DNA from 4 places in the Streptomyces sp. NPDC050997 genome. Region 1 is predicted to be linked to each of the others. Evidence: riboswitches for the same ligand, from Rfam matches in the RefSeq annotation. Region 1 holds a riboswitch; each other region holds the start of a gene.

Region 1 (2,194 bases):
GCGTCCAGCTGCTTCCTCCACCACCGTCCCATTCGAAGGAAGCGATGGTCAGCAGCGGGACCATCTGCACATCGCAGACAGTGCAGTATCGGCGGTACGGGTCGGTGCGGCCCCACGGGGGCCAGCCGCCGACCTTCCAGCCGGGGGCGTCAGCCAGCTCACAGTCATAGAAGTCCCGCGGATGGTCCGCGTAGGCGCTGTCCACGCCCACGCCGGCTGCCTGCCATCTGCTCCGGTCCTCCACCATCAGGCGCATCTCCGGGCTCAGATCGAGGCTGTCGGGGTACTCGGTGATCGCTTCTGGTGCCAGCACGCACGGCTCGGGCACATAGCCCGGATAGTTCGCCTCGTACGGTTCCGGCGGTGTGGCGAGGATGTCGACGACCGCGGCGGCGGACCGCCAGAACAGCGCGGTCGACGGCTTGTTGTCCGGATGGTGGTCGTAGGGGCACCAGAGAATCTGGAGCAGATCGGCCTGGCCGGGCGGCCGCAACAGGGATATGTCGCGCAGATACAGCTGGGCCACGGGCAACATGGGGACGGGGCACTCCGCGGGCGGAGGGCTGACAGCGAGTCGCTCCGCGAGTCTCGCGGCGCTCCGTTCCTTGAGAGCCTCCTCCTCGGGCGTTGGCTCGAAAGCACCGGAATCAGGGTGCCACCGGGCCCGCATGCGTCTCTCAAGGCGCACTATGGCCGGCGACTGGCGGAACCAACTGTCAAAGTGCCGGTGCGAGCTTTCACAGTGCGGCCACGGCTCCTCGGCCGGCCACAGCAACGGCCCCCCGACCGAGCTCTCCCTGACCGAAGGCGACCCCGGGCGGGGATGCAGCCGAATCGCAGGACGCGCCAACGAAGCCAGCTCAGGAACGACCGCGGTCACATCTACAGGCCGCGGCGGAGTCGTACGTAAAAAGACCATGCCGGTGATCCTGCCACCGGCCACTGACAGTCCCCTGCCGCCTCAATCGGCGTGGCACCGGGAAATCCGCGGCATCGTCCGGCACCTGCGATTCGCCGCCGCGTATTGTCCGACTCACCTCTCACCTCCCACCGTTGACGGATTACGGCGGCGATAGCTAAAGTTTCAAATGGCATTGAGTGTCAGCGTCAAGCCCTGGCTCGCTGACCGGCAACCCTCCGACGCGGTGGGGTGCTCCAGGTGAAAGCCCGGCCGGGTCGCCGACCTGGCAAGCGCGTGGCCCCGTGGCAGGGGCCTGGGACACGGAGGAATGAGCGTGCGGCACAGCAGCGTCTCGACTCCCTCCATCGCGGCGGCTCTCTCCCGATTCTCCCGCCGACGCCACATCGACCTGCGGCGCACCAGCAGCTGCCTGTGTCATGGCTGACTGCGTCCCGTCGGCTGTCTGAGGACGTTCACCGCCGGTTTTGACGTCCGCGGCAGAATTCTTTCTTTTCACGTCTCCCCCTCGTGAACCGTGTCGCTCTTCCTCGGGAGCAACACCATCCACGCGTCTCCATTGTCCGCACGCACCCGTGCGCGCCGACACGCACGTCGATGCCGCGTGGGGCAACGTGACCCGCGCCGACCCGGACATCCTGCGCAGCTCGTTCTCCACGAAGCCGGCCAACTTCTACCGTCTGCCGGCCGGCCCGCTGGACTCGCCGCTGGCCCAGCAGGCGGCGACCACCGACGCAACCAAGCGCAAGCAACTGGTCGACCAGACACAGCAGTTGATTGTGCGGACCGCCGAGAAGCTCTTCTCCCGACCCCGCCACGCGTACACCCGCGAGATGCTCGCGACGATCCCCGGCGGCCGTTACGCCACGGCCGCATCCGAGCCGTTGGAAGCGAAGGAGCACGCATGACCGTCCAGGACACCACCGCAGACCTGCACGCGTTCACCCGCGACTGGCAGGAGTGGCACACCGCTCAGGAGGCACGACTCGCCGACCCCCACGGGTTCCTCGCCATCACCGGCCTGCACTGGCTCGGCGACGAGCCGCAGCGCTTCCCGGACGCTCCGGGCGCCTGGTCGACCGGCGCCGACGGGGTCGTCGTGGTCCTCGACGACGGCGAGGAACTGGTCGTCGACGGCGCCCCCGTCCACGGCGAGCACCGCTTCGGGGTGTTCCCGGAGCGCGGTGGAGTCAACGCGGTCTGGGGCGACGCCGTGATCGAGGTGGCCAAGCGCGGCGGACACGACATCGTCCGTCCCCGGCACCCGGACACCCC
Region 2 (2,194 bases), on a different contig from region 1:
GGGCGCAGAAGAGGCCGTCGCGGACGCCGATGCCGTACTCGGCGGAGAGCGCGGCGGCGAAGTGGGAGCTGTTCCAGCCGTCGACGACGAAGGAGATCACGCCGACCCGGGGGGCGTCGTCCCCGAACAGGGACAGGACCCGGACCTCGGGCACCTCGGCGAGGCCGGTGCGGACCTTCTCGATCAGGTGCCGCTCACGCGCGACCAGGGTGTCGAAGCCGGCCTCCGTCAGCGCCTTGCAGGCGGCGGCGATGGAGTAGGCGCCGATGACGTTGGGCGAACCGGCCTCGTGCCGGGCGGCGCTCTTGTGCCACTCCACGTCCACTCCCCCGTCCTCGCGTCGCGTGACCTTGCGGCTGGCGCCGCCGCCCGCGAGGTAGGGGTCGGCCGCGATCAGCCAGTCGGCCCGTCCGGCCAGGACACCCGAGCCGAAGGGGGCGTACAGCTTGTGCCCGGAGAAGGCGATCCAGTCGACGTCGAGATCCCGCACCGAGACCGGGTGGTGCGGGGCCAGCTGGGCGGCGTCCAGGACGATCCGGGCGCCGTGGGCGTGGGCGGCGGCCGCCAGCTCCCGTACCGGCCACAGCTCTCCGGTGACGTTCGAGGCGCCTGTCACGCACACCAGGGCCGGGCCGTGCGGGTCTCGCTCGGCGAGGGCCCGCTCCAGGGTGGCCACCGCCTGCTCGGGGGTGCGCGGGGCGTCGAGGTAGCTGACCCGGGCGTCCTGCCAGGGCAGCAGCGAGGCGTGGTGCTCGGTCTCGAAGACGAAGACCTGGCAGTCGGCCGGAAGCGCGGCGGCGAGGAGGTTGAGCGAGTCCGTGGTGGACCGGGTGAAGATCAGCTGGTCGTCGGCGCGGCAGTCCAGGAACTCGGCGACGGTCCGGCGGGCGTTCTCGAAGAGGTCCGTGGAGAGCTGGGACAGGTAGCCGGCGCCGCGGTGCACGCTGCCGTAGTAGGGCGCGTACGCCGCCACGTCGTCCCAGACGCGCTGCAGGGCGGGCGCGCTGGCCGCGTAGTCGAGTGCCGCGTAGGTGACCTCGCCACCGGTGACGAGCGGGACGGTGACATCCTGCCCCAGAACGGGCAGCGGGGAACAAACGGACTGGGCGGCGACAGCGGTGGGGACAGACATGGCGAACTCCCGTGAGACGCAGCTGAGATCACCACGCGAGCGGGTACGGCTCAAGCGTGGGTGAAGGTGAGAAAAGGGGGTGCGGAGGCGGGGCTCTGCGGCCCTATCGCATTCGCCGGCTCACGGAAGTCTCCTCGACGACCAGGACCCCTGGTGCTCACTCAGAAGAGTGCGAGGGTCCGCGCTTGCCGCAGACCTCGCTGCCTACGGCCTGGTCTTCACCCGGGGCACCCCGCCACGGACGGAGGGTTGCCGGACAGTCGGCCGGGGCCTCATGACTGTCACTCATGACCTGGTCAAAAACGTACGTGACGTGATCGTGGTCCCGCAACCCGTGTCCGGATCGCGGGATGTCGCCACGTCGTCGTCACGCGTTGCTGGCCGCCGCCCAGCGCTCCAGCGTCCGCTTGGCCGCGCCGGAGTCGATGGAGTGCGCCGCCTTTTCCATCCCGGCCCGGATCTGCTCCGTCAGCGGCGCCCCGGTCGGCTCCAGCGCCACCAGCGCCGCCGCCGAGTTCAGCACGACCGCGTCCCGTACGGGCCCGTGCTCACCGTCCAGGAGGCGGCGGGCGACCTCGGCGTTGTAGGAGGGGTCGGCGCCTCTCAGCGCTTGCACCGGCACCAGTTCGAGGCCGACGTGCCGCGGGTCGAAGGACTCCTCGGTGACCTTGCCGTCGCGCACGATCCACACCCGGGAGGTGGCCGTGGTGGTCAGCTCGTCGAGACCGTCGTCGCCGCGGAACACCAGCGCGGACGAGCCGCGCTCGGCCAGCACGCCGGCGATGAGCCCCGCCATCCGGGTGTCGAAGCAGCCGATCGCCGAGGCGGTGACCCGGGCGGGGTTGGTCAGCGGACCGAGCAGGTTGAACGACGTCGGAATCCCCAGATCCCGCCGGACCCCGCCGACGAACCGCATCGAGGGGTGGAACCTGGCCGCGAAGCAGAAGGTGATCCCGGCCTCCTCCACCACCCGAGCCACGCCCTCGGGCGACAGGTCCAGGTTGATGCCGAGCTTCTCCAGCACGTCGGAGGACCCGCTCGCCGAGGACGACGCCCGGTTGC
Region 3 (2,194 bases), on a different contig from region 1:
GCGACGGACACCGGCGAGCAGCCCTCGGCCTGCGCACCGAAGATCTTGTACGGCTTGTCCTCGACGAGCCCGAGCTTGATCAGCTCCTGCAGACCCTTGTCGATCTTCGTGAGCTGCGAGCCGGAGGCGATCGGTACGACCAGCTGGTCCGGGAGCTGCCAGCCGAGCTGCTCGCAGATCTCGTACGCCAGCGTCTTGGAGCCCTCGGCGTAGTACGGCCGCAGGTTGACGTTGACGAAGCCCCAGCCCTCGCCGGCAGGGTCGCCGATCAGCTCGGAGCAGAAACGATTCACGTCGTCGTAGTTGCCCTCGATGCCGACGAGCTCACCGCCGTAGACCGCGGCCATGACGACCTTGCCCTGCTCCAGGTCGTGCGGGATGAACACGCAGGAACGGAAGCCGGCCCGGGCCGCGGCGGCGCCCACCGCACCGGCGAGGTTGCCGGTGGAGGAGCAGGAGAGGGTGGTGAAGCCGAAGACGCGGGCGGCCTCGATGGCCTGGGCGACGACCCGGTCCTTGAAGGAGTGTGTCGGGTTGCCGGAGTCGTCCTTGACGAAGAGCTTGCCGGCGTCGACGCCCAGCTCACGGGCCAGATTGTCGGCCTTGACGAGCTTGGTCCAGCCGGGGTTGATGTTGGGCTTGTCCGCCACGTCCGCCGGGACGGGCAGCAGCGGGGCGTAACGCCAGATGTTCGCGGGTCCCGCCTCGATCTGCTTGCGGAGCTCCTCGGCGTCGTAGGCGGAGAAGTCGTAAGCGATCTCGAGCGGGCCGAAACACTCCTCGCACGCGAAGACCGGGCCGAGGGGCACGCGGTGACCGCATTCGCGGCAGCTCAGCGCGGCGGCGGGGCCGAGGTCTACGGTGTTCGTGGTGCTTGCAGCAGTCTGCACAGCCATGGAGGCGAGGCCCTTTCTCCTCATCTTCCCCACGACGCACTTCGCCGTGAGACGGATTTGGCACCTTCCCTAGTCGGGAGCCTCGCTGGTGACGAGAACCGACTGGAGGGTTGCCGGGGCTTCAACGGGCCGTATCCCTCTGCCCCTCTGGATGAGCGGTATGAAGTTGTTGATCGGTGAAACGAGTCGACGACCCGCGACATGCGATGGTCATCAGCCTTGTCCAAGACTGTAACCGAAGGCCAGGACAGTTGAGACAGCCGTCCGAACCGCGAGACGGATCCCTTGTCCCGTACGGGATTATGGATCGCAGCTCGCCGAGAGAACGCAGAGGAGCCGCGCACTGTGCTGAACGAAGTCGAGCGCTGGCTGAGCACCCGCTCCTGGTCGAAGACCGATCGCCCGCTCCACAAGATCATGGCAGCGAAACGCGCCACGGGCCAGTCGGTGAGCGTGGTGCTGCCGGCACTGAACGAGGAGGAGACGGTCGGTGACATCGTCGCCGTGATCCGTCATGACCTCATGCGGCAGGTCCCGCTCGTCGACGAGATCGTCGTCGTGGACTCGGGATCGACCGACCGCACGTCCGAGGTGGCCGCCGCGGCCGGGGCGAGGGTCGTCCACCGCGACGACATACTGCCCCGCGTCCCGACCGTCCCCGGCAAGGGCGAGGTGCTGTGGCGCTCGCTCCTGGTCACCGGCGGCGACATCGTGTGCTTCATCGACGCGGACCTGAAGGAGTTCTCCTCCGACTTCGTCTCCGGGATCGTGGGCCCGCTGCTCACCGACCCCGGGGTCGACCTGGTCAAGGGCATGTACGACCGTCCGCTGGGCGGCGCGGCCGGCCAGGGTGGCCGGGTCACCGAACTGATGGCCCGCCCGCTGCTGAACATGCACTGGCCGCAGCTGGCCGGATTCGTACAGCCGCTGGGCGGCGAGTACGCGGCCCGGCGCTCCCTCCTCGAACAGCTGCCGTTCCCCGTCGGGTACGGCGTCGAGCTGGGGATGCTGGTCGACGCCCTGCACCTGGTGGGCCTCGACGCCCTCGCCCAGGTCGACGTCGGCGTGCGCCTGCACCGTCACCAGGACGGACAGGCGCTGGGCCGGATGTCCGCCGCGATCTACCGCACGGCCCAGCTCCGGCTGGCCCGCGGCCACCTCATCCGGCCCGCCCTCACCCAGTTCGAACGGAGCGGGAACGGCTTCGAGCCACGCACCTACTCGGTGGACACGGAGGAGCGTCCGCCGATGGCGGAGATCGCGGAGTACGCGGCACGGAAGGTCGCCTGATGCGGGTG
Region 4 (2,194 bases), on a different contig from region 1:
GATGCGGGCCCGCAGGTCGGTGAGACCGGTCCGCAGCTTCTGCGACGGCGTCGGCGGCAGGGTGCGGGTGGCACCCCGGGCGTAGTACCGCTCGACGTAGAACTGGATGACGGACACGACGCTGGTGAGGAGCAGGTACCAGACGGTGACGACCAGCAGCAGCGGCACGATGTCGCCGGGGTAGGTGGCGCCCATGGTCTGCGCGCTGCCGAACAGGTCGAGCAGGGACACGTAGAAGACCAGCGAGGTGCTCTTGATGAGGCCGATCAGCTGGTTGACGTAGTTCGGGGTGATGGAGCGCAGCGCCTGCGGAAAGACGATCTTCCGGAACTGGTAGCCCTTCGGCAGGCCGAGCGCGGAGGCCGCCTCGTGCTGGCCCTGGTCGACGGAGAGGATGCCGCCGCGGACCACCTCGGCCGCGTACGCCGCCTCGTTGAGGCTGAGCCCGATGACGGCGACGACCATGTCGGTGGCGAGCCGGGACTCGTCGAAGGTGAAGAAGGCCGGTCCGAAGGGGACGCCCACGCTGAGCGTCTGGTACAGGGCGCTGAAGTTGTAGAGGAACAGCAGCACCACGATCAGCGGGATCGACCGCAGCGCCCAGACGTAGGTCCAGCTGACCGCTCGGAGCACCGGGCTGCGCGACAGCCGGGCGAGGGCCAGCAGGATGCCGCCGAGGAGACCCAACACCGCGCTGTAGGCGGCGACTTCGAGGGTGATGAACAGCCCGTCGAGGATGGTCGGCCGCAGGAACCAGTAGCCGAAACGGTCCCACTGGTAGAACGGGTTGGACACCAGGCCGTGGACGAACTGGGCCGCCAGGACCAGCACGACCGCGGTGGCGATCCAGCGGCCCGGGCGGCGCAGCGGCAGAACTCGCTGTGCCGTGAGGCGGGGTGACGGGGTGTCGGTGGGTGGCGGTGCCTCGGCGAGGGACACGGCGGCGCCTGGGGGTTCACTCATGGAGGGCTCCGGCGGAGTCGGGACCCCTCGGACGCGGCGAACACGGCGTGCGCCGACGGCCGCTCTGCGACGGGGACGCTACACACGGGAATGCACGGAACCGGGGGCTGGGCGGACATCGGCAACACCGCGCGGGCGGTGTTCGTCAGGAACGCTGGGGCTGGGGGAAGGAGTTCAGCCCCGACAGCGGGCACGGCCCGGTGCGGTACACAGTGCGCTGTTCACGCGCAGCAGATCAACGGTTCGGTCGGCGACGAGGAGGGTCGTGTACGACAGTACGCAGCCCTGAGGGCGGCGCGTGACCGTCCTGGGAGCTGCGTACATGGCGTCACCGTCACTCTTCCGGCCCTGTGGGCCTCGCACTTACCGAAACTTCGGTCCGGTCGTCACCTGGGGCACCCCACCGCGTGCGAGGGTTGCCGGTCAGCAAGCCAGGGCTTGTCGCTGACGCTCATGACCTTCTGGCCGCAAGTTAAGACAAACGCCGGAACGCATGTCAACGCCGGTCCGCCCATTGAAACGGGTCACACGCCCCGCGCCGCGTGAGCGGCCCAGTCGAGGATCTGCACGGCCGCTCCGGCGGCCTCCAGGCCCCGGCAGTGGGCGTGGTGCCGGCGGGCGATGCCGTCGAGGTCCAGGTGCGCGCCGAAGGCCGGGTGGGCGGCCAGGCGGCGGGCGTAGGCCCACAGGGCGTGGTGTCCGGCGACGCGGTGCACCGCGGCGGCGTCGAGGTGGTTGCGGTGCACGGTGTCCAGCTGCACCAGAGTGACCCACAACTCGACGTCGGCGAAGGTGAGATGGTCGCTGATCAGGTAGTCCTGGAAGGCCAGCCGGCGCTCCAGCACGCCGAGCGCGGCCAGCAGGGTGTCGAGGGCGGTCGCCCGCTCCGCCGCGTCGGCTCCGGCCCGGCCCGCGCGCTGCGCGGCCTCGTTGATGTCCCGGGCGCACATCCTCTCGACGGCCTCGATCTCGCTCTCCGTCCCGCACGGGTACAGCGCGGGCCGCCCGGCGCCGAAGTGCCGGGCCAGGTCGCGCGTGATGTCCGGGGCGTGGGTGCTCACGATCCGCCCGGACCAGTCGTCGCTGAGCACCGGCCCGACGGCCGGGCCGGTGTACCGGTGCGCGCTCGCGTCGTACAGCGGACGCAGCGCGGAGTGACCGCCGTCGGAACTGTCGGGCACGGCGTCCAGACAGGTCACGGGACAGGCGTCGGCGAGGCCGAGGAGGGCGT

The links. Region 1 has a riboswitch for S-adenosylmethionine ahead of AB0H86_RS08985 (putative leader peptide). Riboswitches for the same ligand answer to the same signal wherever they lie in the genome.
Region 2: another riboswitch for S-adenosylmethionine. It lies ahead of AB0H86_RS24075 (aminotransferase class V-fold PLP-dependent enzyme); the one in region 1 lies ahead of AB0H86_RS08985 (putative leader peptide).
Region 3: another riboswitch for S-adenosylmethionine. It lies ahead of thrC (threonine synthase); the one in region 1 lies ahead of AB0H86_RS08985 (putative leader peptide).
Region 4: another riboswitch for S-adenosylmethionine. It lies ahead of AB0H86_RS17850 (amino acid ABC transporter permease); the one in region 1 lies ahead of AB0H86_RS08985 (putative leader peptide).

What each region holds. Positions count from the first base shown of each region.
Region 1 covers NZ_JBFAGK010000003.1:511,154-513,347, forward strand. Annotated here, with positions in the region: gene AB0H86_RS08980 (hypothetical protein) at 1-919, opposite strand, end outside; SAM riboswitch class IV at 1,091-1,200, shown strand; gene AB0H86_RS08985 (putative leader peptide) at 1,230-1,346, shown strand; gene AB0H86_RS08990 (hypothetical protein) at 1,495-1,827, shown strand; gene AB0H86_RS08995 (DUF1684 domain-containing protein) at 1,824-2,194, shown strand, end outside.
Region 2 covers NZ_JBFAGK010000010.1:270,193-272,386, forward strand. Annotated here, with positions in the region: gene AB0H86_RS24075 (aminotransferase class V-fold PLP-dependent enzyme) at 1-1,132, opposite strand, end outside; SAM riboswitch class IV at 1,309-1,425, opposite strand; gene trpD (anthranilate phosphoribosyltransferase) at 1,500-2,194, opposite strand, start outside.
Region 3 covers NZ_JBFAGK010000020.1:144,042-146,235, reverse strand. Annotated here, with positions in the region: gene thrC (threonine synthase) at 1-896, opposite strand, end outside; SAM riboswitch class I at 914-1,054, opposite strand; gene AB0H86_RS34545 (glucosyl-3-phosphoglycerate synthase) at 1,242-2,186, shown strand.
Region 4 covers NZ_JBFAGK010000007.1:73,467-75,660, reverse strand. Annotated here, with positions in the region: gene AB0H86_RS17850 (amino acid ABC transporter permease) at 1-963, opposite strand, end outside; SAM riboswitch class IV at 1,318-1,422, opposite strand; gene AB0H86_RS17845 (glutathione S-transferase C-terminal domain-containing protein) at 1,488-2,194, opposite strand, start outside.